Regions from separate parts of the Specibacter sp. BI4 genome, predicted to be linked through region 2. Evidence: riboswitches for the same ligand, from Rfam matches in the RefSeq annotation. Region 2 holds a riboswitch; each other region holds the start of a gene.

What was found. Region 2 has a riboswitch for thiamine pyrophosphate ahead of thiC (phosphomethylpyrimidine synthase ThiC). Riboswitches for the same ligand answer to the same signal wherever they lie in the genome.
Region 1: another riboswitch for thiamine pyrophosphate. It lies ahead of AC1L6K_RS01685 (ECF transporter S component); the one in region 2 lies ahead of thiC (phosphomethylpyrimidine synthase ThiC).
Region 3: another riboswitch for thiamine pyrophosphate. It lies ahead of AC1L6K_RS19905 (3-oxoacyl-ACP reductase); the one in region 2 lies ahead of thiC (phosphomethylpyrimidine synthase ThiC).
Region 4: another riboswitch for thiamine pyrophosphate. It lies ahead of thiD (bifunctional hydroxymethylpyrimidine kinase/phosphomethylpyrimidine kinase); the one in region 2 lies ahead of thiC (phosphomethylpyrimidine synthase ThiC).

What each region holds. Positions count from the first base shown of each region.
Region 1 is NZ_CM155265.1:347,186-355,069, reverse strand. Features, by position in the region: gene AC1L6K_RS01715 (Na+/H+ antiporter subunit D) at 1-1,174, shown strand, start outside; gene AC1L6K_RS01710 (Na+/H+ antiporter subunit E) at 1,171-1,818, shown strand; gene AC1L6K_RS01705 (MrpF/PhaF family protein) at 1,824-2,090, shown strand; gene mnhG (monovalent cation/H(+) antiporter subunit G) at 2,087-2,449, shown strand; gene AC1L6K_RS01695 (DUF4235 domain-containing protein) at 2,536-2,796, opposite strand; gene AC1L6K_RS01690 (plastocyanin/azurin family copper-binding protein) at 3,230-4,213, shown strand; TPP riboswitch at 4,336-4,453, shown strand; gene AC1L6K_RS01685 (ECF transporter S component) at 4,500-5,144, shown strand; gene AC1L6K_RS01680 (ABC transporter ATP-binding protein) at 5,147-6,766, shown strand; gene AC1L6K_RS01675 (energy-coupling factor transporter transmembrane component T family protein) at 6,763-7,560, shown strand; gene AC1L6K_RS01670 (extracellular solute-binding protein) at 7,751-7,884, shown strand, end outside.
Region 2 is NZ_CM155265.1:2,117,751-2,125,634, reverse strand. Features, by position in the region: gene rplS (50S ribosomal protein L19) at 1-343, opposite strand, end outside; gene trmD (tRNA (guanosine(37)-N1)-methyltransferase TrmD) at 612-1,409, opposite strand; gene rimM (ribosome maturation factor RimM) at 1,409-1,978, opposite strand; gene AC1L6K_RS09710 (RNA-binding protein) at 2,117-2,359, opposite strand; gene rpsP (30S ribosomal protein S16) at 2,361-2,768, opposite strand; gene AC1L6K_RS09700 (hypothetical protein) at 3,429-3,881, opposite strand; gene AC1L6K_RS09695 (VOC family protein) at 3,939-4,823, opposite strand; gene AC1L6K_RS09690 (GNAT family N-acetyltransferase) at 4,879-5,391, opposite strand; TPP riboswitch at 5,442-5,552, shown strand; gene thiC (phosphomethylpyrimidine synthase ThiC) at 5,549-7,291, shown strand; gene AC1L6K_RS09680 (alpha/beta fold hydrolase) at 7,302-7,884, opposite strand, start outside.
Region 3 is NZ_CM155265.1:4,406,685-4,414,568, reverse strand. Features, by position in the region: gene AC1L6K_RS19930 (FdhF/YdeP family oxidoreductase) at 1-1,638, shown strand, start outside; gene AC1L6K_RS19925 (DUF6457 domain-containing protein) at 1,703-2,020, opposite strand; gene AC1L6K_RS19920 (TraR/DksA family transcriptional regulator) at 2,328-2,672, opposite strand; gene AC1L6K_RS19915 (hypothetical protein) at 2,669-2,821, opposite strand; partial or broken gene AC1L6K_RS19910 (ISAzo13 family transposase) at 3,170-3,783, shown strand; TPP riboswitch at 4,185-4,278, shown strand; gene AC1L6K_RS19905 (3-oxoacyl-ACP reductase) at 4,352-5,116, shown strand; gene AC1L6K_RS19900 (LLM class flavin-dependent oxidoreductase) at 5,119-6,453, shown strand; gene AC1L6K_RS19895 (FAD-dependent oxidoreductase) at 7,868-7,884, opposite strand, start outside.
Region 4 is NZ_CM155265.1:2,467,796-2,475,679, reverse strand. Features, by position in the region: gene rplU (50S ribosomal protein L21) at 1-187, opposite strand, end outside; gene thiD (bifunctional hydroxymethylpyrimidine kinase/phosphomethylpyrimidine kinase) at 582-2,174, opposite strand; TPP riboswitch at 2,165-2,263, opposite strand; gene AC1L6K_RS11370 (Rne/Rng family ribonuclease) at 2,376-6,035, opposite strand; gene AC1L6K_RS11365 (vitamin K epoxide reductase family protein) at 6,403-7,038, shown strand; gene ndk (nucleoside-diphosphate kinase) at 7,270-7,686, opposite strand; gene AC1L6K_RS11355 (DUF4233 domain-containing protein) at 7,725-7,884, opposite strand, start outside.

The sequences.
Region 1 (7,884 bases), 1.8 Mb from region 2:
GATGACCCTTGGCGGCACGGGCTCACGGGTGCGCGCGGGCATCACGTATGTGGTTGTCAGCGTGGTGTCGTCCATGCTGTTCCTCGTGGCCATCGCCATGGTCTACGGCGCCACCGGAACTGTCACCCTGGCCGACTTGGCAGTGAAGCTCGGGGAACTGGATTCCGGCACCCAACAGCTTTTGCATGTGCTCCTGCTCGTGGCCTTTGGCATCAAGGCGGCAGTCTTCCCGCTGTCCTTCTGGCTCCCCGACTCCTACCCCACGGCGCCGGCGCCGGTGACCGCGGTTTTTGCCGGGTTGCTGACCAAGGTGGGTGTCTACGCCATCATCCGCACGGAGACGCTGCTGTTCCCCTCGGACGACTTCAACTCCGTGCTGCTCATCGTGGCCCTGCTCACCATGATGGTGGGAATCCTTGGGGCCGTGGCCCAGACCGACATCAAGCGCATGCTCTCCTTCACCTTGGTGAGCCATATCGGGTACATGATCTTCGGCGTCGGGCTTTCATCGGTGATTGGACTGGCCGCCACAATTTTTTACGTCATCCACCACATCACCATCCAAACAAGCCTGTTCATGGTGACCGGACTGATTGAGCGCCGCGGCGGGACCTCTTCCATCAGCCGCCTCGGCGGACTGGCAAAACTTTCACCCATCCTGGCCGTGCTGTATTTCATCCCTGCCATGAATCTCGCCGGCATCCCGCCGTTCTCCGGGTTCCTGGGCAAGCTGGGACTGTTGCAGGCAGGCGTTGCCGACGGTTCGCCGCTGGCGTACACCCTCGTCGTCGGCGGTGTGGCGGCAAGCCTGCTCACACTGTTGGTGATGGCCAGGGTCTGGAACCGCGCGTTTTGGCGCAGCACCGTCGACGCCGAAGATCCAGAACCCGTGCTGCTCGCCACCGCCCCCGATGCCTCCGGCGAGCCGAGCATGCGAGCCCTGCGCACAAGCAAGCATGTGGACGCGGTGGAGGGGCGTTTTTCAGGTGACAACGAGATCCCGATCCTGCCCAAGATGATGGTTTATTCAACCATGGGACTGGTGGTGCTCGGTGTGGCCATGACGGTGTTTGCGGGCCCGCTCATGGACCTGAGCCAGGAGGCGGCAACCAGCATGTTGGACCGCGTTCCGTACATTGAGGCCGTTCTCGGCGTTGGGGCGGCAAACCGATGAGCCAGACACCACGGACGAAACGCAGGGCAACTTTTCGGCAAAAACTGCCACTGCTTGTTTGGCTGGTGCTCGTCTGGGGCGCCCTCTGGCAGGATTTCAGCCCCGGCAACCTGCTTTTTGGTGCGTTGATCTCCCTGGCGGTCTCGCATGCGTTTTACCTTCCGCCCATTGAACTCAGCGGACGGTTCAACGTTTTGCGCGCCGTGACGTTCATGTTCTGGTTCATCAAACAAGTCACCATTGCCAGTTTCCAGGTGTTGTACTGGTCCATTGCGAAAGGGCCGAACATCCGCAATGCGGTCTTGGCGGTGCCGTTGCGCAGCCCGTCGGACTTCATGATGACGGCGGTTGGCCATGTGCTTTCCCTGATTCCCGGCTCGCTGGTGGTTGAGGTGGACAGGGGATCGGCAACCCTTTATGTGCATGCCATGAACGCGCCCACCACGGCGAGTGTGGAAAAGGTCCGCGCGGACATCCAAGGCTTTGAGGCCAGGTTGATCCGCGTCATGGGGACCCGGGCCGAGCTGGCGGCAGTGAAATCCGAACACGAGGGTGCGCCCATGGTGACCCACGCGTCAACCGGCGCTGGCCGTGCCAGCCGCGCCGGGTCCGCCGGCACTCCAACCACCGGGGAGGTGCTGTAACAGCCATGAATACTGTTGTCATTATTGTTGTCGGGCTGCTCACGCTCGCTTCAGCGGGGACCATTTATCGGATTGCCAAGGGCCCGTCGCTGCTTGACCGCGTGATCGCGGCCGATGTTTTGCTGGCCATCTTTGGTGCGGCCTTGGCCACGGAAATGGCCGTGAACAAACACGCCGACAATTTGGCGCTGCTGGTGGTCCTGACGGTGATTGGCTTCATCGGCTCAGTCACGGTGGCCCGCTTCGTCGCGCATAAGAAGGAGGACGTATGAATGCCTTCCTGGACGTTTTGGCGGCCATCTGCCTGTTGCTGGGTGCCTCGATGAGCCTCGCAGCGGCCATTGGGCTGCTGCGCTTTCCAGACCTCATGAGCCGCATGCACGCAGCCACGAAACCGCAGGTGTTGGGCCTGCTGCTGATGCTCACGGCCATGGGGCTGCAGCTGCGTGTCTGGTCTCTGGTGCCCATTTTGCTGATTGCCTGGCTGTTCCAGCTGCTGACCGTTCCAGTTTCTGCACACATGGTGGGCAGGGCCGGGTACCGCACCAAGCACCGCCGCCCGGAACTGCTCAGCGTGGACGAACTGGACCAGGTCGTGGCCGCCGTCATCGAAGACGACACCAAGAGCTAGCCCGGCCCGCCCGTGGGCATGGGAGCGCAAAAAAGGCGCCATTCGCCGTCATTCACGACGGCGGATGGCGCCTTTTTCGTGCGGGCTCAGACCTCTTCGGGGTGCTTGTTGAAGCGGGCAATGGCCTTCTGTGTGGTGCGCTGGGCCAACGTCTGGATGATGGCCGCCACGACAGAGGAGACCAGCGCAAAAGTCAGTGCGGAACGGAGACTGTTCTCCAGATCCGCACCATCCTTCGGCGGCTTGTTGCCGGTGCTTTTCTCCCAGGCAGTGTCCACGAGCTTGCTGGCCGCAAAACCAGCCCCGAGGCTTATCCCTGTTCCGAGCAGTTTGAAGACGATGTTCATGAAGTACTCCTGAATTCTGTGGCCGGACAATTGCGGGAATAACCCTACTGCCAGCCTAACGCCTTGCACCGGCTGCCGGAGGGTGGGGCAACCGTGGAAACACACCCATCATGAGGCACGCACCCCATTTCGCGAGCACTTTAATTCACTCGCGTCGTCCCCTCGACAAGCCGGATGCATGGGTGGACCATGGAAAGTGCGCGCTTGTTTGCGGTCCTTTGCATCTGTGGCAGCTGTGAACATGCCGTAGTTTGCAGTCGCCGTCCACAAAATGGTGGAACGTGGCGCCCCGGACCTGGAGCTCAGGTGGTCCGGCGTGCAACCGGCCACCCTGTCATGGCAGGGTGGCAGAGCTGGCCCCTTTTGAGGGGAGGGACCCATCTCGTGCGGATGCCTGACCAGGCGGCCGCACCTTTCGAGAAGGGAACGACCCATGAGGCGTCGTTTAGAAAATCATCGCCTGCAGCGCATTTCATCACGCAGGGTTCCGATGCTCGTTGCAGCAATTTTGGCGCTGCTGATGCCGCTGGCCCTTTCAGGACCGGCAGTTGCCAACTCCGGCGGAGGCTGGCACGGCCATCACGGCCCGCAAACCTGGACGGTTTTGGCTGGCAATGAGTCCCCGAACCAGGCCATCCAGAGCATGGCATTTCTCCCCGCCAACGTCTATGTCAACGCGGGGGACACCGTCAGTTGGCTGGCGAACTCGGCAGAGCCTCACACCGTCACCTTGTTGCCACCGGGGGTGCCGTTGATGGAATTCAACCCGGGCGACCCTGCACAGCTGTTTCCCGTTGGCGGCAGCTCCTATGACGGCGCGTCCTACTACAACTCGGGCATCCTGAGCAACGTTACCGACAGCGGCCTCCCGGCCGTCACGGGCTACAGCCTGAAGTTCCCCGCCGCAGGCAACTTCACCTACTACTGCCTGGTCCACGGCGCCATGATGAAGGGAACCGTGCATGTGGCGGCCGCCGGCACACCGTACCCGTACACGCAGAACGACTACAACAAGCAGGCGAAGAAGGAGGCACACAGCATCCTGAAGGACGGGCGTGCGCTGTGGCACGCAGCAGAGGCGCTGGCTGACTCGCACCATGTCTACGTCGGCACCGACGACGGCATGACCATGGTCATGCGGTTTATCCAGCCCACCGTTCGTGTGCACGTGGGTCAAAAGGTCACGTTCATCAACAACGGCATGGCAGCCCCGCACACCGTCACATTCGGCACCGAGCCGGCCAACTTCGGCCCGCCGTCGGGTAATCCGGCGAAGTTCGCCGGCGGGAACCTGAATTCGGGGATCATGATTCCCGGATCCACGTTCACCGTGACGTTCAACAAGGCAGGGACGTTCAGCTACATCTGCGCCCTGCATGACTACATGGGAATGGTGGGCAAGGTGGTGGTGAAGTAGCACCACCCCAACCCAACCCAGCCAAGCACGAGGGCGGGAGGCCCACCCAGGGGGCCTCCCGCCGTCGTGCGTCACGAACATTGGCCCCGGGAACGTGGCGGGGGTAAACTGAAGCCGCAATTCAAACACGACAGGGGAGCGTCCACCCGGCTTGGGTATCGGCGCTGAGAGTGCGGTTCGCCGCAGACCCTCGAACCTGCTCCGGCTAGTACCGGCGAAGGGAGTCGAGTTCTCTTCGGCTGCGCGGAAATACCGACGCATCCGCCCCTCCTGCAAAGGAGGAATCATGAGCAAGTCATTCGCGGGCGAAAACGCCGCGCAAAAAAACACGCCAAACAACCCGGTGGCACGGAAAAGCACGTGGCGGGTGGTCGACATCGTTGTGGTGTCGGTTCTCGGTGTGGCCGTGGGTGTCATCTTCTGGCTGTGGTCCGCCGGCTACGGCCTGGTCAGCGCCTTCACCGTCGCCTTCCCGCCCATCGGTGCACTCTACGGCGGGGGTTGGCTGATCGCCGGCGTGCTGGGCGGGCTGGTGATCCGCAAGCCCGGCGCTGCACTGTACTGCGAACTGATCGCGGCCAGCGTCGAGGGCCTGCTCGGTACCCACTTTGGTTTCACCGTGCTGCTCTCGGGCCTCGTGCAGGGGCTCGGTGCGGAGTTGGGCTTTGCACTCTTCCGCTACCGCAAGTTCACGCTGCCCGTGTCGCTGCTGGCCGGTGCGCTGGCCGGGCTGGCCATGGGCCTGAACGACAGCGTGGTGTACAACGTGGCCTGGGCCATTGAATGGAAAACCGTCTACGTTGTCCTGGCCATGATCTCCGGTGCCGTCATTGCCGGCTTGGTGCCCTGGTTGGCCGTCCGCGCACTGGCCCGCACGGGAGCGCTGGCGAATCTGCCCTCGCGGGGAGCCGCCACCGAGAGGGCGGTCTAGCCTTGGCGTCAACACAGCCACGGGGTGCCCCGGCGCGGATCTCCGCCAGGGGCTGGGGCTGGCAGCATTCGGGCCGCCATGACCGTGCGGTGCAGGGCCTGGACCTGGAGATCGCCCCGGGGGAGCGGGTGCTGCTGCTGGGCCCCTCCGGCGCGGGCAAGTCCACGCTCCTGCACGCGCTCGCCGGCGTGCTCGGCGACGACGAGGACGCCAACGAAATCGGCGAGCTCCGCATTGACGGCCGGCCCGTGGCGGAATCCCGTGGCCGGGCCGGCCTCATGCAGCAGGACCCGGACGCCCAGGTGGTGCTCTCACGCGTAGGCGACGACGTTGCCTTCGGCGCCGAAAACCTGGCCGTCCCGCGCGATGAAATCTGGCGCAGGGTGCACGCCGCCCTCGAATCCGTGGGCCTCGCACTGCCCCTGGACCACCCCAGCTCCGCCCTCTCCGGCGGACAAAAGCAGCGGCTGGGCCTGGCCGGCATGCTGGCCATGCGCCCCGGCCTGCTGCTGCTGGACGAGCCCACCGCCAACTTGGATCCCGCCGGGGTTGTGGAGGTCCGCGACGCCGTGCGCCACAGTCTCGACGAAAGCGGAGCCACCCTGGTGGTTGTCGAACACAGGGTTTCCGTGTGGCTCGACGTGGTGGACAGAATCGTGGTGCTGGCCCCGGACAGCCTTGGCGAGCCGGGCGGGGTGCTCTTCGACGGCCCGCCCGCCAGGGTGCTGGCGCAAAGCCGCGAACTGTTGGCCGGCGCCGGAATTTGGGTCCCCGGACATGTCCCCCACGTCCGCCCGCGCAGCAACGCAGTCCCACGCCAGCCAATGGACGACGCCGGAACCGGCCTGCTGCTTGAGGCAACGGATCTCGCTGTCTCCCGCACGAAAGGGCGGCGCAGGCACCCCGCGGTTCCTGCCGCCGTCGTTCCTTCCGTGCAGGTCAAGGCAGGGCAAGCACTGAGTGTCACCGGGCCCAACGGCTCGGGAAAATCAACGCTGGCACTGACCCTGGGCGGCTTGCTGCGGCCCGCGGGCGGGGAACTGGCTGCCACGGCGGCGTTGTCGCGCGGGGCCGGACCGGCACCACTGAAATGGCGGGGGCGTGAACTGATTAACCGGATCGGCACGGTCTTCCAGGAACCGGAACACCAATTCATTGCCGCCAGTGTCCGGGACGAGCTGATGTTTGCGCCCAAGCTGCTGGGCCGGGGCGCCGAAGCGGTTGATGAGCTGCTGGTCCGGCTGCGGCTGGAACACCTGGCGGGGGCGAATCCGTTTACGCTGTCAGGCGGGGAGAAGCGGCGGCTGTCGGTGGCGACGGTGCTTGCGGCAAGTCCGCAGGTGCTGGTGCTGGACGAACCCACGTTTGGCCAGGATGCAAACACCTGGGCGGAGCTGGCCTCCTTGCTGACGGAGCTGCTGGATGCCGGCACGGCAGTGGTCTCAGTGACCCACGACGCCGCGTTCAGTGCCGTGCTGGGCGGGGACCGGCTGGTCCTTGGCGAACCCGCCCCTGAACGGATCCTCCACAGCGCCGCAGTTGCCGGCCCCGCCATTCCCGGTCCCGCAGCCACCGTTCCGGGCAGGCAGCCGGGCGCAGCGGCGGAGGGGGTGCGCCGATGAGCGTCGACATCATCGCTACGCCGCGCTCGCGGGCCTGGCTGGCCGGCGCCAACCCGCTGGCCAAGCTGGGTGCCGGCATGGCCATCACGATCGCGCTGCTGATCAGCGTCGACTGGGTGTCGGCAACCGTGGCGCTTGTGCTTGAGTGCGCGCTCCTGCCGCTGGCCGGCCTAAGCGTACGCATGCTGTTGATGCGGGGTTGGCCGATCTTGCTGGCTGCGGTGGTGGGCGGTTACGGGACGGCGCTTTTGGCGCCCAAGACCGGTGAGCTGCTGCTGTCGCTGGGACCCGTCACGTTCACTACGGATTCGCTGGAAGCCGGCGTGGCCATTGCCTTGCGCGGCCTTGCCATCGCCCTGCCCGGCATCCTTGTGCTTGCCTCAACTGACCCCACAGACCTGGCGGATGCGTTGGCACAAAAACTGCGGCTGCCGCACCGCTTTGTGTTGGGGGCGCTGGCTGCCATGCGGCTGGTCGGCCTGCTCGTGGCTGAATGGCAGACCCTGGGCATGGCGCGCCGGGCCCGTGGCGTGGGCGGGGAACCCGGGCTGTTCCGCGGGGTGAAGTCCCAACTGGGCCAGGCCATGGCACTGCTGGTGCAGGCTGTGCGGCGGGCATCGCGGCTGGCCGTCACCATGGAGGCCAAGGGGTTTGGTGCGGGCCCGCGCACGTGGGCTCGGGAGTCCACCTTCACGGGGCGCGATGCATGGGTGGTGGCCGGGGGACTGGCGGTCACGGCAGCGGCGGTGGGTGCCGCCGTCGTGCTTGGCACCTGGAACCCGGTATTTGGCTAGATTCATGGTTGGCCGGCAACCCGCTCGGCAGCAACCCGCCCCGGCGCACGCAAGGTGCGTTGGGGCGGGTCGTGGTGTTTCCGGGCATGTTTTCATGACGGCGAAATATGTGATCTGACTCATGCTTGACACGTGTTAGGTTCGTCTGTCATGCTTCCTAACACGAGTTAGGTAGTTGCGAGGAGGCAACATGAGTGACGTAACAAGACGGGCCATGATGGGATTGCTCGGCGTGGGCGCCGTCGGTGCCGTCGGGGCAAGCTGGCCCAGACTGACAGGAGCGGACATCCCCGGGCGGGGATCGCAGTCGCTCAATGTTGCCAT
Region 2 (7,884 bases):
TGTCGCGCTTTTCCTTGATCTTTGCTGCCTTGCCTCGCAGATTGCGCATGTAGTACAGCTTGGCGCGACGAACATCACCCTTGGTGACGACTTCGATCTTGTCCAGAACCGGGGAGTGCACCGGGAAAGTACGCTCGACGCCGACGCCGAAGGAGATCTTGCGGACCGTGAAGGTCTCGCGGAGGCCATCGCCGTGGCGGCCAAGGACAAAGCCCTTGAACACCTGGACACGCGAGCGGGAACCTTCAATAATGTTCACGTGAACATTGAGGGTGTCGCCGGCACGGAAGGGGGGGATGTCGCTGCGCAGGCTGGCTGCGTCAACAGAATCGAGAAGATGCATTTTCTCACTCCAGGTAAACGCCACAGGTCATTTACTTTGTGTCACGACTTTCATGGACGGCATAGTGCCAGTCATGGAAATCGAAAAATTGGACCGGATACCTCGGATGGATGACCGGTGTGCCTCGCTGTTGACTAACGCTCCCCCTGTGGCAGGAACGCGCCCAGTAGGCACATGACCTTATTTTGCCACAGTTCGCGGCCCAACAACTAATTCAGCCGGCATCGCGACGGCGCTGACTCCGTCACGGCCCATCCGACTGCGCGGCTCATTCGCTGTCGCGGCGAACTGCCCTGCCATCGACGACGGCGTAGCCCAGGTCCCAGAGCACGTTCCGGTCCGTTTTGCTGAACTTGGAGACGTCCAGGGCGTCGATCAGGTCCGGCCGTCGGTCGGCCGTCCGGCGCAGCTGCAATTCCTTGCGGAACTTGGCAATCTTGCCGTGGTTGCCGCTGAGCAGCACCTCGGGAACGTCACGCTCGCGCCAGCTGGAGGGCTTGGTGTAGACGGGGTATTCCAGTAGGCCGTCAGCATGGGATTCCTCGACGAGGGATTCGGGATTGCCGACGACGCCGGGGATCAGCCGGCCGATGGCCTCCACCATGGCCAACACTGCCACCTCGCCGCCATTGAGGACGTAGTCCCCCAGACTGACGGGGCGGACGATGTAGTCATCGGCTGCCCATTCCAGGACGCGTTCATCAATGCCTTCGTAGCGGCCGCAGGCAAAGACCAGGTGTTCTTCCGCTGCCAGTTCGTAGGCAAGTTGCTGGTTGAACACTTCCCCGGCAGGTGACGGCACGATCAAGGTGGGCTTCCCGCCGTCGGACATGGAGGAGGCTGCGGCGATGTCAGTCAGGGACTGTGCCCAGGGTTCCGGCTTCATGACCATGCCGGCCCCGCCGCCGTAGGGGGTGTCGTCGACGGTGCGGTGCCTGTCGGCGGTGTAGCTGCGCAGGTCATGCACAACAAGTTCCAGGATCCCCTCGGTGCGGGCCTTGCCGATGAGGCTCAGCTCCAGGGGTGCCAGGTACTCCGGGAAAATGCTGACTACGTCAAAACGCATTATTCGGGCGTTCCTTCCGTGCCTGTCAGGTCTGCCGCCTCGCCGGATTCATCGTTTTCGGATGCTTCCTTGTTCACGGTAAAAAGGCCGGCGGGAGGGGTCAGCAGCACATAGCCGTCCTCAATGTTCACTTCCGGGACGATCTCGTCGACGAAGGGAACCAACACTTCATCGCCGTCATTGTCCTCGACGATGAGCAGGTCCTGGACGGCCAGGGTGCGCAGGCCGGTGACCTTGCCAACCTTCGCCTTGCCGACCCGAACCTCAAGGTTCAGCAGCTCGTGTTCGTACCAGGCGTCGTCGTCCTCGTCATCTTCGGATTCGAAGTACAACGTGGCGCCGCGCAACAGCTCCGCTTCGTTGCGGGTGGTGGTGCCTTCGAAGCCGAGCAGCAGGATGTCCTTGTTCCAGCGCGAGCTCTTGACCGTCAGGGTGCCAAGCGCTGCCGGCTCCACAACGAACTCGGCGCCGACCGCGAACCGGGAATCGGGGGCGTCGGTGAGGACCAGGGCCGTCACTTCGCCCTTGATACCGTGGGGCTTGCCAATTCGGGCAACCTGAACCTGCATGAGTACTCCTAAGTACTTTCTAAAATAATGGGGAAAAAATTTGGCCCCGTCACCATTATGGTGCCGGGGCCAAACATTTGGCTTTACTGCTGAAAACTACGTGCTCCGCAAGCGGGTCACGAGCCTCCGGGCGGCAGGTTAGCGGCGGCGGTCTGTGTCGACGACGTCGACACGCACCGGTTCACCGTCGGCCAGAGCGGCTACCACTGTGCGCAAGGCACGGGCGGTGCGGCCCTGTCGGCCAATAACCCGGCCCAGGTCGTCCTGATGAACGCGCACCTCGAGGGATTCCCCGCGGCGGTTGTTCTTGACGCTCACCTGTACGTCTTCGGGAGAGTCAACTATCCCTTTGACCAGGTGCTCCAGCGCTTCAGCCAACAAGTTACTCGGCCTCGGTGCTTTCGGCAGTCTCATCCTCGTCGGCCTTCTTGGCCTTCTTGGTGATGGCTTCCTTGACAACGACGTTCTTGGCCTCGGGAGCAACGAATGCTTCCTTCGGGGCCTTGGTCCTCAAGGTGCCTTCGGCGCCCTTGATGCCCTTGAACTTCTGCCAGTCACCGGTGATCTTCAAAAGCTTGAAGACCTGCTCGGACGGCTGTGCGCCGACTCCGAGCCAGTACTGGGCACGATCGGACTTGACCTCAATGAATGAAGGCTGTTCCGTCGGGTGGTACTTGCCGATCTCTTCGATGGCACGGCCATCACGCTTGGCGCGTGAGTCCATGACGACGATGCGGTAGTACGGTGCGCGCATCTTACCAAAGCGCTTAAGGCGAATCTTTACGGCCACTTTTGTGGTTACTCCTGGTTCGAAAAAGGGGCGAATTCCGTGTCACGCTCCCGTGGGGCGGGCCGTTCGACGGATTTCTAAGGACAAGACCTACACGCGGAGAGAGGGGCCACGCGGATCGAGTACCTGTTCATTATGCCAGAAAAACTTCGAGCTGTGCGACGTGTTGCGTGCACATCCGGTCATGAGGTGCCCCACCTGCCCCATAACGCGGATGCCCGACGGCGCACAGCTCCGCCCGGACGCTCCTGCAGCTCAGGGGGTGTCTACCCCGACGCTCCTGCACTTTCCGCTGGGCGTCCCGCCCCATCTGCAGTCTCAATTGCGGAGTTCGCCGAAGATGAGCCGAACTCGCGAAACGACCCACAACATGCACCTATTTCGCGAGTTGGGGTCATGTTCACCGAACGGGCGCGCCACAGCCGCGGGTTGCGGGCATTTTCGGCGCAATCGGCTGGCCAGAGGTGTTCGGGAACGCAAAAAATGATCCCGATCCCGCCAAACGATGCCGGAATTCCGGAATCACGTGGAGGGATCGGGATCATGTTCTGGCCAACCGGGCCCCGACGGCACTCAGCCGTGGTGGAGCACCAACGGGATGGAGCACCGCCGGGATGGAGCCCGGCTCCGACGGCGCTCCGCCACGAAGGAGCCCGGCGGCTACTCTGCGGAGTAGAAGAACAGGCTCATTTTTGCGTTTTCCTCGGCGGCCGAAAGGGTTGCAGCCGACATTGCTGTCAGGGCGCGTAACAGCGGCTCGGTCACCTCGGGGGTGGATTCCATTTCCTCGGCGGCGGCCCATTCGGCAGCCAGGTCCACAACGTCCTCCGGATCCTCGGGGTCGTTCAGCTCGGCGAAGACCTCAAGGAGCGCATCCGGAACAGCAAACAGCGTGTCGAGTTCGATGTCGACAAGGCTCAGCTCGGCGGCGACGCCGGTTGCATGGACCTTCTTGACGGCAAACTCGCCCAGCACTTCAATCTCAAAATCGCTCAGGCCGGGTGTCGGCAGGACCGGCACATCGATGGAGGGTGTTTTTCCTGTCATCCTGGCTTTCGCCCGGGCGACGGCCTGGTGGTGGTCGGCGATGAAGAACTCTGAGTAATTGGCCACGCATAAGCCTTTCAAGTTGAGGTTCCGGGCCGTTTGGCTTCCGGGGCGCCAGCCGCTTTACACGGCTGGGTGTCCGGAACCAACACTAACCCGAATCCGGTTCTTCCACGGATCGTCAAAGACAATCTCGGCGCCCGTGTTGGCGACGGAAATGCCATGGTGGGTCAACCGCGCATGGAGGGCCCCGACGTCGTCCGTCTTGGGCAGCTGGATCAGCACCTCACCGAGGCCCAGGGTGTCCTTGCGGGGGCCGGCGCCGCGGCTGTTCCACACGTTCATGGCCATGTGGTGGTGGTAGCCGCCGGCCGAGACGAACAAGGCCTGGCCGTGGAAGCCGGAGGTCTTTTCAAAACCGAGCGTGTCAACATAGAACTGCTCCGCGGTCTTCACGTCGCCAACCTGCAGGTGGACGTGCCCGATGTCGGCCCCGGACTGGCGCTGGCCGACAACGGATTCCTCGGTCAGGTGCTGCTCGAGGTACTGCTGCGGAGAGAGCGCAAGGGAAGCCATCTCGACTTCGCCGTTCTTCCAGGTCCAGGCGTCGCGGGGGCGGTCCCAGTAGAGCTCAATGCCGTTGCCCTCCGGATCGGTGAAGTAGAAGGCTTCGGACACCAGGTGGTCGGCGCTGCCGGCAAATGCCTGCGGGCTGTACTGGGCGGCCGTGGCGACGGTGGCGGCAAGGGACGCCTGATCGTCAAAGAGCAGCGCCGTGTGGAACAGGCCGGCTTCCCCGCGCCCCGGAACGTGAAGGCCGCCGGCGGGCTGCAGATGCACCAGCGGGGTGCTGCCGCGGCCCAGGTACTGGCCGCCGTCGGCTTCGGCAACAACGTCCAGGCCAAGCGCCTTTTGGTAGTAGTTGCTCATCAGTGTCATGTCGCCGACCCTGAGCATCACGGTGCCCATGGTGAGGTCGGCGGACAGCAGGTCTTGTTGCGTGGTCATTTTCTCTCCAAGGTTCGTTGCACTCATACTAGCGTCAACTACTTGAAGCTTCAAGTTATTCCTTGGGTGGCAGTTTGGCTTCCATGACAATGCGCCGGGCCAGGTCATCCATTCCCCGCCCCATTTCCTCCGCCCGCAGGGCAATCAGCCCGGGCGTCAAGTGCCGCCGCGGAACTTCGGCAAACCCGCAGCTGGCATAAAACGGGCCGTTGAAGGGAATCTCGGCGAAGGTGCACAGCGTCATCGTGCTGAATCCGGCTTCCCGGGCCCACGCCTTTGCGGCGGTGACAAGTGCGCGCCCGATGCCTTGGCGCGCATAGTCGGGGCTGACGGCGAGTTGTTCCAAGTGGGCCTGGCCGTCGACGATTTCCAGGCGAACGAAGGCCATCGGAGGCCTGCCGGCAACCATGATATGGAAGGCAGAGGCGTAATCGTCGGCCGTCCCTGCCGGCGGGAACTCGGAAATGTCCATGGGTGGATCCAACGTTTCAAACGCCGCGTCTGCGTCGGCCTCGATGGACGGCAGAAGCGCAAACTCACTCAATGCGGCCGGACGTATTTCAAGCATGCACCGATCCTACGGCTTGACACCGGCCCCCGTTGATCGTGTAGCTTCGTTCTTGACCACACGGGAGCCCCGAAGCAGGGGCTGAGACATGGGCTGAAGCTGCCCTGGACCGTTGAACCTGTCCGGGTAATGCCGGCGAAGGAAGTGAGTTTCACCCATGAGTGTCACTGAACAAAGCCTTGCCCACACGCTTTCCCACCTCAAGGACGAACAGCACGGGCTAAGCGTTCCCGTAACCTCCATTTCACTGGATGAATCCGGTCCCGGCCGCCCCAATCCACCCTTTCAGGTGTACCGCACCGCGGGGCCGGGCAGCGACCCTGTCCGCGGACTGCCACTCTTGCGGGATCCCTGGATCACGGCTCGGGAGGACACCGAGAATTACCAGGGGCGCAGGCGTGAACTGCTCGACGACGGCCGCTCAGCCCAGCGGCGCGGCGCAGCGTCCGCGGAATGGCAAGGCACGCAACGCACTCCCCTGCGATCCCTGGCCGGGCGCACGGTGACCCAGATGCACTACGCAAGGGCCGGCGTCGTCACTGCCGAAATGAGGTTCGTGGCGCTGCGTGAAGATTGCCCGGTCGAACTCGTTCGCAGCGAGTTGGCGGCGGGCCGGGCCATCATCCCCAGCAACATCAACCACCCCGAATCCGAACCCATGATCATTGGCAAGGCGTTCTTGGTGAAGATCAATGCGAACATCGGCAATTCGGCCGTTACGAGCTCCATCGCCGAAGAGGTGGACAAGATGCAGTGGGCCACGCTGTGGGGTGCGGACACCGTCATGGACCTTTCAACCGGCAACGACATTCACACGACGCGTGAATGGATCATCCGCAATTCCCCGGTCCCCATTGGCACCGTGCCCATCTATCAGGCATTGGAAAAGGTCAACGGTGAAGCCCACAACCTCACGTGGGACATTTTCCGCGACACCGTCATAGAACAGTGCGAACAAGGCGTGGACTACATGACCATCCACGCCGGCGTGCTGCTGCGCTACGTCCCGCTCACGGCCAACCGCGTCACGGGAATCGTCTCCCGCGGCGGCTCAATCATGGCCGGCTGGTGCCTCGCCCACCACCAGGAGAATTTCCTGTACACGCATTTTGATGAGCTGTGCGAAATCTTTGCCCGGTATGACGTTGCATTTTCCTTGGGCGACGGCCTGCGTCCAGGCTCCACGGCCGATGCCAACGACGCTGCCCAGTTTGCCGAGCTGGACACCCTGGCCGAACTGACCAGGCGGGCCTGGAGCTACGATGTTCAGGTCATGGTGGAGGGGCCGGGCCACATCCCGTTCCATCTGGTGCGCGAGAACGTTGAGCGACAACAAGAGCTGTGCGACGGGGCGCCGTTCTACACCTTGGGGCCGCTGGTCACAGACATTGCCCCGGGGTACGACCACATCACGTCCGCAATCGGCGCCACCGAAATCGCCCGGTACGGTACGGCCATGCTGTGCTACGTCACGCCCAAAGAACATCTGGGCCTGCCAAACAAAGATGATGTCAAGACGGGCGTCATCACCTATAAGATCGCCGCCCACGCGGCCGACATGGCCAAGGGGCATCCCGGCGCCCGGGACCGTGATGACGCATTGTCCAAGGCACGGTTTGAATTCCGCTGGCGTGACCAATTCTCACTGTCCCTTGATCCAGCCACAGCCGAGGCCTTCCACGACGAGACGCTCCCGGCAGAAACAGCCAAGACCGCGCATTTTTGTTCCATGTGCGGTCCGAAATTTTGCTCCATGAAGATCAGCCAAGACATCAGGGACACCTTTGGAACGGCGGCGCAACAAGAGGAGATTGCCGGCGGTATGGCGACCAAGAGTGCGGAATTCCTGGCCGCCGGAGCCAAGGTGTACCTGCCCGAATTGGCGGTCCTCCGCAAATAAGTGCGCCGGGTTAGGCGCCGGCAGCGTCCCCTTGGGCATCGATGAATTCAGCGATCAGCTCCGCACCCTCGGGGCTGTCGTGGGGGCGGTGGCCGCCGGGGGACATCCTGTGCACGGCCCCGGTTGTAGTGAGGTAATCGGCGATCTCCTCATACAGGGGCTCCCAGCCACCTGTCAGCACCAGCGTCGGAACCCCGGGAACAATGTGCAGTGGAGCCTCCCACTGAGGCGCCTGCAGGTGGATGCGTGCCGCGATTCTGGCCGAAGACTCGGCCGGGCGCGGCCGCACCACACCTGCGGCGCCCGGGTTGTATCCGGTCCGGCCTGGCCCGGTCATGGAAGCCGTCACCCGTCGGAACTCCGCCGAGAAGGCCGCGTCCGTCAGCTCCGCACTGCGGGCAAACAGCGGCTCAACGTTTTCGCGGTAAGCCCTGGTTGCTGGAAGTTCGGCCGTGAGCGACAGCAGCGCCGGTTCCACCAGAACCAGTGACTTCACCAAGTCGGGACGCTCCACGGCAGCCATCATGGCAGCGATGGCGCCTTGGGCATGTGCAACGACGTATCCGCCCGAGTCCAGGGCCTCAATAATAATG
Region 3 (7,884 bases), 2.3 Mb from region 2:
CATCCTAGGATGCTCACGGCCCTGGAAGAGGCCAAGAACAACGGTGCCGCGATTGTCGCCGTCAATCCGCTGCCCGAGGCTGGCCTGCGGCGTTACAAAAACCCGCAGGAGGTTAAGGGCATCGTCGGGCACGGCACCGACATTGCGAACCAGTTCATGCAAATACGCCTGGGCGGCGACATGGCGCTGCTGCAGGCGGTCTCCAAGCGGGTCCTTGAAGCGGAGGAAACTCACCCGGGAACGGTGCTGGACCGGCAATTCATCCAGGATCACTGCGAAGGGTTGGAGGAACTCAAGGCCCATCTGGCCCGGCTGGATGAAGACGCGGTGCTGGAATCCACGGGACTGGCCCGGGAGGAGATCGACGAGCTGGCCGCCCGCTACCTCAGGGCGGACCGTGTCATCATCACCTGGGCCATGGGCCTGACCCAGCAGAAGAAGGGGGTGGCCACCATAAAGGAGATCGTCAACTTGCTGTTGCTGCGCGGCAACATCGGCAAGCCCGGCGCCGGCGCGTCCCCGATCCGCGGGCACAGCAACGTCCAGGGTGATCGCACCATGGGCATCTGGGAACAGATGCCCCCGGTGTTCCTGGACGCGGTCGAGAAGGAGTTCGGCTTCAATCCGCCCCGGGAGCATGGCACCGACGCGGTCCAGGCGATCCAGAAAATGCGCGACGGCGACATGAAGGTTTTCGTGGCCATGGGCGGGAACCTTGTGGCGGCCATTTCGGACACCCACGCCGCGGAGGCGGCGATGGAGAACCTGGAGATGACGGTCCAGATCTCCACCAAGCTGAACAGGTCCCACACAGTGGTGGGCCAGGAGGCCCTGATACTGCCCACCATGGGCCGAACAGAAATCGACCGGCAGGGAAGCGGAGACCAGTTCGTCTCCGTGGAGGACTCTGTTTGTGCCGTACATCCGTCCTGGGGCAAGGTGGAGCCGGTGGCCCCGAATCTGCTCTCCGAGGTCGCCATCGTCTCCCGGCTGGCCCGGGCCACATTGGGCGAGAAAGTGAGCGTGGACTGGGCAGGCTTCGAGAAGAACTACGACCTGATCCGCGAGCACATCTCGCACGTGGTGGACGGCTGCGAGAACTACAACCAGCGGATCCGCCAAGAAGGCGGCTTTGTGATGGCAAACGGCCCCCGCGACTCACGGACCTTCCACACCGCCACCGGCAAGGCCATATTCACCGTCAACGACCTGGAACACGTGGAATGCCCGCCGGGACGACTGATCCTGCAAACCATGCGTTCACACGACCAGTTCAACACCACGATCTACGGCCACGACGACCGCTACCGAGGTATCAAAAAAGGCCGCCAGGTCGTCTTCGTCAACCTTGAAGACCTGGCCGAACTCGGCCTTGCCGACGGCCAGTACGTCGATATCCACGGCGAATATGAGGACAACAAAGAACGCATATTACGCAATTACCGGGTGGTGGCCTACCCCAGTGCCCGGGGCTGCGCGGCCGCATACTATCCGGAAGCGAATGTACTGGTTCCACTGGAGTTCGTGGCGGAAGGAAGCAACACCCCGGTGTCCAAACAAGTCGTGGTCCGGCTGGAGCCAGCCCGCAACGGCGAGGGAGTAGAGGGTGGGGGGACCGGGGCCTCGGTCACGGTCTGACCCGGGCTGGGCAGGACCGGGACCGGGCGATTCCAAAAGGAAAACACCAGGCCCTGGCTCCGGCCTACTGGGCGGTTTCTGTCCAGCCACCGCCTTCGGGACCCCCCTCGTTGACTGCCTCGCACAGCTTCATGACCTTCTCTGCAGCGTTGGTCACGGCCGTCTGAGTATCTACGCCGCCGCTGGTGGTGGCCAAAGCCGCAGCGTAGCCGACATAGAAGGCGCCGATCGGGCCGGCAGACGGGCTCACCGAACGGGATGATTTCTCAGCCACCTTAAGGATCAACTCAGCGTCCGCTTCCAGGTCCAGGATCTGCAAGGCATGCAAGAGCCGGTGGCTCCAATCGTCCAAGGCACGCTTTTCATCGTCATAGTCCGTCATAGCTGCTCCTTCGGTTTCGTGAGGGATCTTCCCGCCGGTGCCAGGCCTCCCGGCGATCATTCCGCCCTCAAGGCTTAGCATCCGAAGCAGGAGTAAAACAAGGTTTGTCGGTAGTTGTTTTGTTCCATTGGTGACATGACTGTCGGTCCAGTGCGGCATGAGAGCAAGACACCACCACGACGCATCAGAACTGTGCTCGAGGCCGGACTTAGGACTCTAGCCTGGGTGGTGAGGGGGTTTGGCGATACCGGGCCACCTGACCCCTCGACGGGGTTCACTATCTGCGTCTCCGGGCACGGGTGGGTGTTTAGCTTGTGCATGGCACGCAGCGTTCTCGAAAGGGGCGTACTTCGAGTTGGCCGATGGGGATGGGCTCGAGACAGGAGATGCAGATGCCGTAGGTGCCTGCCTCGAGGCGCTGCATCGCGTCTTTGGCCTGACTGGCGTCTACACGTGCGGCTTCAAGGAGGCCTGCCTGCATGGACCAAAGGGAAGAGAGGGTTTCACCTTCGGGATCGTGTTCATCATCGTCGGACTGGTTGCGACGGGTACGAACCACCGCGGTGAGGTCAGCTTCGAGTTTGTGCACTCGGGCCTGTATGCGCTCTAGGTGATCGTTCAGGAGTGCGCGCTGTTGCTCGTCTTGGGTCATGGATTCATCTCCTTGATGATCTTTTGAATCTTGTTCAGAGGCTCCCGCACGGAGTGCTCGTGGCCGTTGCCGGTCGGCTGGTAGTAGACGTGGCGACCGGGTTCGTCGGGGAGATTTTGCTGACGAACCACCCCGGGAGAATCTGCCACCACATCTCCCATCCTAGGAACTTTCCCCTGCGTCTGTGCTGTTCGTACCGGATTCCCGACACGAACGAACAGCACTCAGCGGTGGGGACTTACGCGACGGCTGTGCCCCTGCGCGCAGCCACAGCCGCGAAGTCAGTTGTGCCTGCCGCGGCTTCCTCGTGCGTGCGGAAGGCCGCCGGGGTGTCCAACGCGGATGCGACCCGGTTCTCGAAGGAATGGCGGGCTGAGCGTGAGAGTGCCGGGTCGAAGAGCGCCGCGACGCTGGCCACTATCACTGAGCAGGCCCTGCGCTTGGCCGGAACTGTGTGGGAGGAAGCCGTTCGCACGGCAACGGCCGAGCATGCCATCTACGACTTCATCGGCAAGGAGGGCAAGGCGGTGCCCTACGGAATCTATGACGTCGGGGCGAACACCGGGCTCGTCAACGTCGGCTCCGAAACCGGCGCCTTCGCCGTCGAGTCGATCCGCCGCTGGTGGACAATAGTCGGCCACCCCGCCTACCCGGACGCGAAGAGGCTGCTGGTCACCGCGGACGGCGGCGGATCCAACGGGTCCCGCCGCGGCTGTGGAAAACCGAACTCGCCGCTCTGGCCGCCGAGACCGGGCTTCAAATCACCGTCTGCCACCTGCCCCCGGAAACGTCCAAGTGGAACAAGATTGAGCACCGGATGTTCTCCGCCATCACCATGAACTGGCGCGACCGGCCCCTTCAAACCCACGAAGTCGCCGTCCAGACCATCGCGGCAACCACCAACAAATCCGGGCTCACCATCGAGTCAATGCGCGACACCAACACCTACCCCAAAGGCACCAGGATCACCGACCAACAAATGAAAACCTTCGAAGCGACCCGCCTGCACCGGCACGACTTCCACGGCGACTGGAACTACACCGTAACCGCCGCCCCCAAGGAGAAAACGACACGCCCGAACAACAAGAACCAATTTCAACGTGAGCCCTAAGAGCATCTTGAGGCACCATAAACGCGCCGGCGCGTGTCAGCTCGAGCCTCTTCTAGAGAGTCGAACGTTTTTCGCTCGGTCGCAAATACATCTGTACAGGAGATCGATACTTCGTAGGGCTCTGTTGCGTCATCTGTTACCGGGGCTCCGGTACAGATGAGGGCCCGGGCACGGCTGGAGGGTGGCGCCCGCAGGTTGGGCGCGGTCTCGTATTAGTTCTTTGGAGCGGCGGACAGGCCGGCGCACACAACCCGTGGAATTACTCAGAGTAGCCGGCAATCAGCCGGTCAGAAGCTCTCCATTTTCCATGTGGGCAGCTACGGCAACACTTTGCAGCGCTGAGTCGAAGAGGGAGGACACGGCGTTGCGTGCCGCCGTCCGAACCGTGGTAGTTTGGCCGAGGACACGACACGGGGTGCCGCCTGGCGGCTGAGAGCTAGACCCGTTGAACCTGATCTCGATAATCCGAGCGAAGGGATGCCGGTCCTGCAGCAATGACGATGTGTCCCCTCGAGCCAGACCTTCGTGCATTCCTGGCATCCTTTCGCTCCGCTGAAAGGTGTATGACATGCAAATCAAAGACCAGATCGTACTGATTACCGGAGCAGGCCGCGGACTAGGTGCCGATGTGGCCCGTTCCTTCGCCCGGGAAGGTGCCAGGGTGGTGCTGAACTACCGCAACAGTGACGCGGCGGCACGGGAACTGGCCGCTGACATCGGATCTGAACAAGCCGTTGCCTTGCGCGCCGATGTCACCCGCCCCGACGAGGTCCAAGCCATGGTGACTGCCGCAGCTGAGCATTTTGGTGCGACCATTACCACCGTCATCAATAACGCCTTGCCCGATTTTTCCTTTAACGGTGACGCGCGGTCAAAGGCGGACGGCATTGGCTACGACGAATTTACGGCCCAGTTTTCCGGCGTTGTGGGCGGTGCGCTGAACACGATTCAGGAGGTGCTGCCGGGCATGAAAGACGCCGGGTTCGGTGTCATCGTGAACATTGGCACCAACCTTTTCCAAAACCCGGTGGTGCCCTACCACGACTACACCGCGGCCAAGGCTGCCCTACTGGCACTGACACGCACCTTCGCTGCCGACCTGGGCCCGTCCAAAATTCGAGTGAACATGGTCTCCGGGGGACTGCTGCGCACCACCGACGCCTCTGCCGCCACACCTGAGCAGGTCTTCGACTTGATCGCTGGCGGAACACCTCTGCGCAAGGTCACCACACCAGCTGAATTTGCTGATGCAGTGCTGTTCTTCGCATCACCCTGGTCCCGGGCAGTGACGGGACAAAACCTCGTGGTCGACGGCGGACTGGTGATGAACTAGTGATGGCAACTGACGGCGTCACCAACACGCGGCAAATGCACATCAACGCCTTCCTCTTCGGTGCAGGGCACCACACCATGGGCTGGCGGCATCCGGATTCCAGCGCCGACCGTGTCGGGGACATAGCCTATTTCGAGGAGCTGGCCCAGCTGGCTGAAAGCGGATGCTTTGACGCGGTTTTCTTCGCCGACGGTCACAGCGTCAACCGGCAGTATTCCGCCGGTGTGCCCTCGCTCTTGGAACCGATCACGGCACTGAGTGCCCTTGCCCGGGCCACGAAACACATTGGCCTGGTCACCACCGTCTCCTCCAGCTTCTACACACCCTTCCACGCCTCCCGCATGCTGGCCTCCCTGGACCACATCAGCGGCGGCCGAGTGGGCGCAAACATAGTCACCTCCATGTTCGACGCCGAGGCGCAAAACCACGGGTTCGCGGCCCTGCCCACGCACGCCGAACGCTATGAGCGGGCGGATGAATTCGTCCGGGTGATCCAGCGGCTCTGGGATTCCTGGTCGGACCAGGCATTGCCCAAGGACCGGGAGCTGGGAACATTTATTGATCCGGAACAGATCCAGCCGATCAACCACGCCGGGAAGTATTTCTCCGTGGCGGGGCCACTGAATGTCCCCCGTTCCCCGCAGGGGAGGCCGGTGCTGTTCCAAGCGGGTTCCTCGGAGGCCGGACGAGATTTTGCTGCGCAATTTGCCGAAGCCATCTATTCGGTGTCGTGGGACAAGGACTCCGCAATCGAATTCGCCACTGACATGCGGACCCGCCTGGCTGCTGCCGGCCGAGACGGGACCACGGTCCCGATTCTTCCCGGCCTTGTCACCTATGTCGCCGCCACCAGTGAGCAAGCCATGGAGAAAAAACGGGCACTGGACGCCTACCTGGACATTGACACAGCCATCGGCCAGCTCAATATTTTCACCGGAATGGACTACAGCGGACACGGACTCGATCACCTCGTGGCCCCGCTGCCCCCTGCCGCAACATTCACGGGGCCTCAGGGCCGATACCTCACGGTGCAGCGCATCATTGCGACGATGCAACCTACCTTGCGAGAATTGTTGGGCTTTTTGGCCGCCGGGGGTGGGCACGCCACCATGATGGGAACCGCCAACGAAGTCGCGGATGAGATACAGGCCTGGTTTGAATCGGGCGCCTGCGACGGATTCAACCTCATGTGCCCCGCCTACCCTGAATCACTCAGGAATTTTGTGGAATTGGTGGTGCCAATCCTGCAGGAACGGGGGATCTTCCGTTCCTCCTATCAGGGGAGCACCCTGCGGGAGAATTTGGGCCTGGCACGTCCCGACTCGCACCAGGGATGACGTTGGGTCCGTGGAATACGGCTATCGGGCGCTCCGCTTGGTCCTAACACCGCACTGGTCGTCATGTGGCATCATCGACAGGGCGCCGGCCACAGAATTCCTGGGGAGCAGGTGTCGAGAACGGACGATGGCAGTGAATTGGTCGCAGTAGACGAACAAGGCTCAATGGTTCAAAATTTATGCCGAGCTCAGGCCGCACAGAATTTCTGATTTTCTGGCCTCCTTGGCACCAGCAACCACGATGGGGCTGCGGTCGGGGCGTTCACACTAGGCCGATGACGGCGGCTGAGGTGGCGGTGGCGATTGCAGCGAACGAGGTAGCGTCCATGTTCGAATCATAGGCGGGCGGTTGTCACTCCTGAAATGCTCCACTGAACCAGCAACGCATTACCACCCACACAGCCACCTATAGTCCAGCCGTCGCTGAGGTGGGCTTTGTGGTCGGCAAAGCGCGGAGGCATGAAGATGCAGGACATGCTCCATAGATTCTGCACTAGCATCAACGGATGGCAAATGGTGCGGAAACATCACATTTCACCGTGGTCTCAATCGACACAGAGACTCGCTACGGTTGCTGGATTGCCCACACAGAACCTACATACCCGTGACCCTCCGGTGTCACATGCGGGGGACTCAAGGGAAAAGCAACCCGAACTGTGAGTCTCGCCCGGGCAGCTGGGGATGTATCGAGAGTAAAATGACAAGCACCACGTTGATGGCCGATCCACTGCATTCGAGGCCGCTTAGCCGTAGGCGGGAGTTCCCATCACGTCGTACGAAACTCATCCTAATCAGTGCAAAGTGGAGAGTATTTAGTATCACTTATTGTTGCAAGCGCATTATGCAAAAACAGGTCAAAACGACCCTTTGAGAGCTGGAAATCGACCCCTGACGGGACAGCGGGGCTACAAACGTTGACAACGGGCGGCATGCGCGAGTCGGTGAATGTGAGTCTGACCGGCGTCGATAGTTTGCCTTTTGAGTTCCACTAGGCAATTTAGCCTGGCTACCGCACTCGGAAATGTCGGTTGAAATCCCAACGTTCACTAGTGATTGGACTGCCGCGCTTCTGCATCGACGGTGCGGGCTTGCCTTCGGGCAGGGCGTAGATCCCCCAGTAAGTCGCTTCATGGGACACGGTGCGGCCCTCGGCCTTAGGTGATTTCGTCATGGTCTCGACGCAGTTTCCAAACGCAATCGCCTGGCTATCTGGCGAGGTGTCCTGGACGTGGGACGCCTTGGCTGGTTCGGTTGGCAGAGGCGCAGGCTGGGTATCGATCCTGCGCCTCTGCGGGCGCTTGCGTTAACTTTCTGCAGCACAGTCCGTACTTATGGGCCGGTACCCGCGAGTCTTCGTTGAGTTCCCTTCCGCTCCGGCCAAATAGCTTATGGCCTAGAGGGATGAGAATGCCCGCTAGCTGTACCCGGCCA
Region 4 (7,884 bases), 350 kb from region 2:
TCTCAGCCGTAACCTTTACACTAGCCAGGTCCTTAGCGGCAGTGGTGATTTTCTCACCATCAACCAACAGCAAAGCGGGCAGCTCAAATGTGCTGCCGACTCCACCGGGGACGCGGTTCATGGTCACGTGGTCTCCAACGGAAACCTTTTCTTGACGGCCGCCTGCGCGGACAATCGCGTACACCACTGGGGAACTCACTTCTCTCGACGTTTATTACAAAGTTTTTATGCCGGCTTGGATCAGAATTGATCTCCGCCAACCGCATGCGCCGCAGTTCAAGATTGAACAGACGCGGGGTGCATACTATGTGCCTCAACGCCGTGGACCTCAATGGAGTTCTGCCATGGAGTGGTTGCCCTAGGTGTTGGCGTAAGCACCGAAGATCAAGAATACGCTAATTCTGCCTCCGGGAGCAAATGACACTGGTTCCGGGTCCCTTGCACCCTCCTGGCAAAACATTGTTTTACCAGCGACGCTGCGTGGTTCCTGAAACCGTACTCACCAACATTAGCGCGACTGCCGCCAATTATTGTCATTTTTGGCCAGTGCGGCGCCGTTTCCTTGCGCACAGCGGGTGGTGTTAATCACCTGCGCCGGTGATACCGCCCGGAAGTTGGCTGTGCGGGGCCGCAAAGAAATCGACCTCGTACTGTGCCGAATGGGCAAAGGCCGCCCGCATGCGTCCACGTTCCAGGGCGGATCCCCGCCGTGCCGCCACGTCCATAATGCCGACGGCAGTCGCCGTTGCCTGCGCAAAGTCGTCGGCGGCGTACGTCGCCAGCCACGCCCCATAGGGGTGCTCCCCCACAAACGACAGGTAGTCGGAGTGCAACACGCGCCCCACCTCCGCATACAACCAATAACACGGCAGCACTGCGGCAACGACTTCCCCGTAGCTTCCGGAGAAGGCAACGCCCTGCAGGTGGTCCACGTAATGTTTGGTGACCGGGCCCTGCTGCAGCTCCGCAGGGTGGTCGCGGAGCCAGTCGCGGTGCAGCGCCATTTCAACCTCGAGGCAGTTTTGGGCGCCGCCGGCCCAGAATTTCTGTTCGGCTTCGGTGGGCGCCAGGGCACTTGCGCGGGCCAGGACCCGGGAATAGCTGCCCAAATACAGCGCATCCTGGGCGAGGTAGTAGGCGAAGTGGTGTCCCTGCAGGGTCCCTGCGGCCAGTTCCTTGATGAAGTCAAGGGCAAAAATGGCCCGGCGCTGCTGGGCGCATTGTTTCCACAGTTCACTGCTGAAGCTGCCCGGCCGTGGCGCCGCCTGCTCCCACAGGGCGTGCAAATGGTTGATGGGTCCCGCGCCGGTGCCCACCCGCAGCGCCGCCGAGGTCTCCAGTGCCCGCCCCAGCCACTCCTTCGCCAGGGCCACGCTTGCCTGCCAGTCCCCTGTCTGCGCCTGCAGCGTGGCCACCGCCGCCGACAACGAACATCCGGTGCCGTGGGTGTTGGCTGTGTCGACCCGGGCCGCGTTGAATTCCTGTACCGTGCCGTCCGGGGCGACCAGCGCGTCGGGGCACTTCTCCCCCGGCAGGTGGCCGCCCTTCACGAGGACCAGGACCTGGTGCAGGGCAGCCAGCTCCCGGCCCTGCTGCACGGCTTCCTGCCAGTCGGAAGCCTCCGGCTGGTTGAGCAGCACTGCCAGTTCAGGAATGTTGGGCGTCACCAGGTGGGCGTTTTTGACCAGTGCCAGCAAGGCCCGGCGTGCTGCCGGGAGCATGAGCTCGTCACCGCTGGTGGCAACCATGACCGGGTCAAGAACGACGACGGGCGGGCGGGTGCGCACCAGCCAGTCCGCGACGGCGTGCATCACCTCTGCCGTGCCCAGCATGCCGATCTTCACCGCGTCAATGGTGACGTCCGCGGCGACGGCGTCCAGCTGGGCGGTGAGGAAATCCGCCGGGGGGACGTGGACGCCCTGCACTCCCCGGGTGTTTTGGGCGGTCAGGGCCGTGATGGCGGCCATGGCATAACCGCCATGGGCTGAAATGGATTTGATGTCGGCCTGGATGCCTGCTCCCCCGGAGGGGTCCGATCCCGCGATGCTCAGGATCCTGGGGTGCCGCACCGCCGCGGGCATGCCCTGGGGATTATCGCCCCGGAGGCTTTCGGCATGAATACTTTCGCCGGGAACAACTTCGGGCGTCGCTGAATTGATGGTGCTGGTGCTCATTGGGACATCCCTTCGCCGGTGCTAACCGGGCAGGTTCAACGGGTATTGTCTCAGCCTGCCCTGATGGCGTGGCACCCCGTGTCGATCTCCACCCTAGCCCCGGCCCGCCCGTTAAAGAAAAAACCCGCAGTAGCCGTCGAAGACCTTGTTCAAAGGCGGTCTTCGACAACAACTGCGGGTTGTCTCATGGCTTTTCAGCGATTAGAGTTCCGAAGCCGGCACTCCCACACCCAAGATGATCGGGCCGCTGCTGTTTTTCACGGGTTGGGCAGCTGCCGGAATTTCCACCGCAGCACTCATGTGCGGGGCGGAACCCTGACCGGCAGATGTTGCAACCGAGGTCTCCACGCTCATGTCGGCACCCCCCTGGGCACTGCGTGCGCTGCGGTTGCGGCGCCCCCGGCGTGAGGACCGTGACCGGTTGTCACCGCCGGCCTCAGACGAGTGGTCGTGCGGCTGGTCCTGGCCAGGCGCTGCCAGCTGGTCCAGGGCCTGCGACAGTCCGGCCAGCGCTGCCGCCTGGTGTGCATTGTGCTCCTCCGGGCTGCCGCTGCTTTCGCTGCGGTGTCCGCGCGGGAGCTCGATGGCTTCCCCGCCAAAGGTGAGCGTGGCGCCGTCGGGCGTTTCCGTCGTTTCCGCAGGCGCCGAAGCAACCTCGGTGCCGGCGGCACTGTGCGGCTGCCCGCCGTCGTGCTCATGATGCGAGGCTGCAGCGGCCGCGGCAATGTTCGCCAGGGCGGCACGGGCTTCATGGGCCTTTTGCGCCTTCTGGGCCTCGCTTGCCTCGTCGTGCACCGGAACGGGGGCGGCCTCGTGCGGCTCAGTTTCCGGCTGCTGCCCGCGGTTGCGGTTGCGCTTGCGTTCGCTGCGGGTTGAGCGGTTGGCTGTCCGTTCGCTCTCGCGGTGTTCGGGCTTGGCGCCGTGGATCTGTGCGGCTTCCACGGCGGGGCTGTGCGTGCGGCGGTGCTCGACGGGAATCTCGTGCGTGACCATGCCGCGGCCGGCGCATGTGGGGCACTGCTCGCCAAAGACCTCGAGGAGCCCGGTGCCCATGCGCTTGCGCGTCATCTGCACGAGCCCAAGCGAGGTGACCTCGGCAACCTGGTGCTTGGTGCGGTCCCGGCCCAGGCATTCGACCAGGCGCCGGAGCACCAGGTCGCGGTTGGATTCGAGGACCATGTCGATGAAATCGATGACGATGATGCCGCCGATGTCACGCAGGCGCAGCTGTCGGACGACTTCTTCGGCCGCTTCCAGGTTGTTCTTGGTGACTGTTTCTTCCAGGTTGCCGCCGGAGCCGGTGAACTTGCCGGTGTTGACGTCAACCACCGTCATGGCTTCGGTGCGGTCGATGACGAGGGAGCCGCCGGAGGGCAGGAAGACCTTGCGTTCCAGGGCCTTGTTGATCTGCTCGTCGATGCGGTGCGCGGCGAAGATGTCCTCGGTCATGGTCCACTTCTCCAGGCGGTCAAGCAGGTCCGGGGCCACATACGTCACGTACGCCTCGATCGTGTCCCAGGCGTCCTCGCCGGAGACGATGAGCTTGGTGAAGTCTTCGTTGAATACGTCGCGGACCACCTTGATGGTCAGGTCGGGTTCGCCGTAGAGCATTTCCGGGGCGAGCGTCTTGTGTGACGAGGCCCGCTCGTTGATGCCGGCCCACTGGGCGCGGAGCCGGTTGATGTCGTTGGTGAGCTCTTCCTCGCTGGCACCTTCGGCGGCCGTGCGCACAATGACGCCGGCGTTCTCGGGCAGGTGGTCCTTCAGGACGCGCTTGAGGCGGTTGCGCTCGACGTCGGGCAGCTTGCGGGAGATGCCTGTCATGGAACCACCGGGCACAAACACCAGGTAGCGGCCGGGGAGTGAAATCTGGCTGGTCAGGCGGGCACCCTTGTGGCCCACGGGATCCTTGGAAACCTGTACCAGCACCGGGTCGCCTGACTTCAGGGCATTCTCGATGCGGCGCGGCTGGCCGTTGAGGTTTGCGGCATCCCAATCAACTTCGCCCGCGTACAGGACGGCGTTGCGGCCGCGGCCAATGTCGACAAAGGCGGCTTCCATGCTGGGCAGCACGTTCTGGACCTTGCCCACGTACACGTTGCCGATGAGGGAGTCCTGCTGGGTCTTGGAGACAAAGTGTTCGGCCAGAATGCCGTCTTCGAGGACACCGATCTGGATCCTGTCTTCGCCCTGGCGCACCACCATGACACGGTCAACTGATTCGCGGCGGGCCAGGAACTCGGCCTCGGTGATGACTGTGCGGCGGCGGCCGGAGTCGCGCGAGTCGCGGCGGCGCTGCTTCTTGGCTTCGAGCCGGGTGGAGCCGCGCAGGCTGGTGACCCGGTTGGGGTCGCTTGAGCCGGTGTCGGACGGGGTGCGGGGGGCACGGACCCGGGTGACGGTGTTGGGCGGATCCTCATCGGAGCCCCCTGTCAGTTCCAGGTCCTGGTCGCCGCGGCGGCGACGGCGGCGGCGGCGCGAGGTCACGCCGTCGTCGGTGTCTTCAGCGTCTGTCTCGGCGGCTGCGCTGTTATTGGCGTCCGGTGCATCGGCTGCTTCGGAATCGTTGCCGCGGGTCCGGCGGTTGCGGCCCCGCGAGCGGCCCTGGCGATCACCGTCGTGGCCGTCACTCTTGCCGGCTGCGCCGTCTTCGTTGTCCTCGCGGGCTTCCTGGGTGGCTGCGGCAGGCACGGCCAGGCTCAGGTCGGGGGCTAGGAACAAGGCTGACATGGCTGCGGAGGGGGCCAGGAACAAGGAGTCGGCGGCAGCTGTGCCAGTGCTGTCCACAGCATCGGGCGCAGACGGTTCAGCCGCAGTGTCGGGCGTGGCTGCTGCGGTGGTTGTTGCGGTTGCTTCGGTCGCAGTGCCGGCCGACGGTTCGGTCGTATCGGCAGCAGCCGAATCAACGGCAGCCTCGGTCTCCACGGCGGCGCTCTTGGCGGCAGGCCTGCGGCGGCTGCGGGTGGTCTTGGGTGCTTCAGCGGCGGGCGCGGGCGTCTCGGCAGGGTCAACCCCGGGGGTCGCGGCGGCGTCAGCGGCGGGGGTCGCGGCGGCATCGTTGTCGAGGGAAATTACGCCCTGGACAGGGGCCGGCCCGGCGGGCGCGGCTGCCTTCCGGCTCGCCCGGCGGGCAGGAGCCTTGACGGCAGGTGCTTCGGGCGAAGCCGCGGCGGAAACGGCAGCAGGCTCGGCCGAAGCGGCGGCTCCGGCTGATTTTGCTCCCGCACTGGAGGCGGCACGCTTCGAGGCTGCGGTCTTGGCTTCGGGAGTCTTGACTTCGGGGGTCTTGGCTTCGGCGGGCGCGGTGACGGGGGCCTTGGCCACGCGGCTGCGTTTGGCCGGCGCCTTTTCTGCCGACACTGCGGAATCGTCTCCGGCAAGGCTCAGTTCGCCCTGCACACCGTTTTCTTGCTGCACTGCCGCGGGGGCAGTTACGGGCGAAGTGGCCCGGCGGCGGGTGGCGCTCTTGGCCGGGGCTGCAACAGGCTCGGCAGTTGCCGGCTCGACGGTTGCCGCGGCCGGCTGGACAGGTGCCGATATTTCATCCAGCAGCGACGGTTCGGCTGCGCCGACAGCTCCCGTTGCTGCCGGTTCCGTTTTCTTGGCGCGGCTGCGGCGGGCAGGGGCCTTCTTGGCCGGGGCAGCCGCTTCGGCTGCGGTGCCGGCAACGGTGCCTGCAACGGTGCCTGCCGCAGTGCTTGTTTGAGACGTGCTTGTTTGGGGAGTGCTGGTTTGCGCGGCTGCACTGCTGGCGGGGCTGGCGACTGCCGACGTGGCCCGGCGCGAGCGTGTGGTTTTTGCCTTGACGGGGGCCGCCTGGGCTGCCTCTGTGCTGGCCGGTGCTGTCTGTTCTTTATCCATTGTGGGCGTTACTTTCGCGCCGAGCCGACACCCCCACATCGGGTGCCTGCTGCGGCAGATGTGCCAACACCCGCGGGCGCTGACGGAAGTCGTCTAAATACTTTTCAGGCGGCACCAACTTCTGGGTGCGCAAGCTCTAAAAAGCCAATGGTTTGCGGAATCCGGCCGGTGGATGGCTGCACGCGTTGGCAGCGTCGTCACCGGCAGCCGGAGGCGTGCCATTGGACTGAGGGGCGCATGTGGATCGTCGATCAGCCGATTTCATTGTCTCATACGCGCCATGCCACAGCGCCGTTTCACGCAGGGCGCGCCAAGAAACTCACGCTACAATCAGGACACAATCACCGGTTGAGATGAATAGGACGTCATGCCCAGCACTGAAGCTCCCACCCGAGACCCGGCAGACTTGGACAAGCCCGCCATGGCGCGCGCCAGGCCGTTTGGCTGGTTCCTGGTCATTGCCGGCGCCATTGCATGGATCGCGTCCTTCACCCTGGTGCTTGAACGGCTCGAGCTTTACAAGGACCCAAACGCCACAGCCAGCTGCGACTTCAACTCCTGGATCTCCTGCAGCGACGTCATGAAGACACCGGAAGCCGCCCTGCTCGGCTTCCCCAATCCATTTATGGGCATCGTGGCGTTCGCTGTCATCATCACCGCCGGCGTGGTCCTGCTCGCCGGGGCAAGGCTGGCCCGCTGGTATTGGATCGGCCTGCAAGTGGGCATTACCGCCGGCATGGCCCTGGTGGGCTGGTTTTGGTTCACCGCCGTTTACACCCTCGCCGTCCTCTGCCCTTACTGCATGGTGGTGTGGGCAATGATGATCCCGATCTTCGTCTGGACCACCATCCGCAACGTCAACCACGGCGTCATCCCGGCCCCGCCGGCGCTCACCAAGTTCCTCAATAATTGGGCCTGGATCATTGTCGCCCTGTTCTACCTGGCCGTCCTGGCCTCCATCTTCTTCAAGTTCATGTACCTGATCATCCCCTCCAACTCCTGAGCCGCCCAACAATCGCTATCGCAGCAATGGCGGCTTTTTCGCGTTCCCTCTCGCAGTCCCCGTCCGAGGTGTGCGAGAGCGTTTTCGAAAAGTAGACCATTGCTGCGATAGCGTCAGGGAAAAACGCGCCATTGCTGCGATAGCGTTTGCAAGGGTTGTTAAGGTACGACGACGAAGGGCACCTCCCGCTGGGAGGTGCCCTTCGTCGTCAGGCCTGTGTGTCAGGAAGGCTTAGGCGAACCAGATGCCGATCTCGCGCTCGGCGGAATCAACGGAGTCGGAGCCGTGAACGAGGTTCTGCTGGACCTTCAGGCCCCAGTCGCGGCCGAAGTCGCCGCGGATGGTGCCCGGCGCCGCCGTGGTGGGATCGGTGGTGCCAGCCACGGCGCGGAAGCCTTCGATGACACGGTGGCCCTCGAAGATGGCTGCCACGACGGGGCCGGAGAGCATGAACTCAACGAGCGGCTCGTAGAACGGCTTACCGACGTGCTCTTCGTAGTGCGCCTCGAGCTGCTCGCGCGTGGCGGTGACCTTCTTCAGCTCGGCCAGGATGTAACCCTTCGCCTCGATGCGGGCCAGGACGGCTCCGGAAAGGTTGCGGGCGACGCCGTCGGGCTTGACAAGGACAAGGGTGCGCTCAATGCTCACAGTAACTCCAAATAACTAGGTAAAAAGGACAATCAGGTTCAGTGTACTTCGCCGGTCCCGCCGGGTGCGGGTGCTTCGGGGTGTGCTGCATCCCAGCTGGCCTGCGCCCTGGCCCGGGCCGCGTTTTCGCGGTCAATCTTGGCGCCGGCGTACAGGGCATACCACCAGGCGACGGCGAAGAGCACGCCAACGACAAAC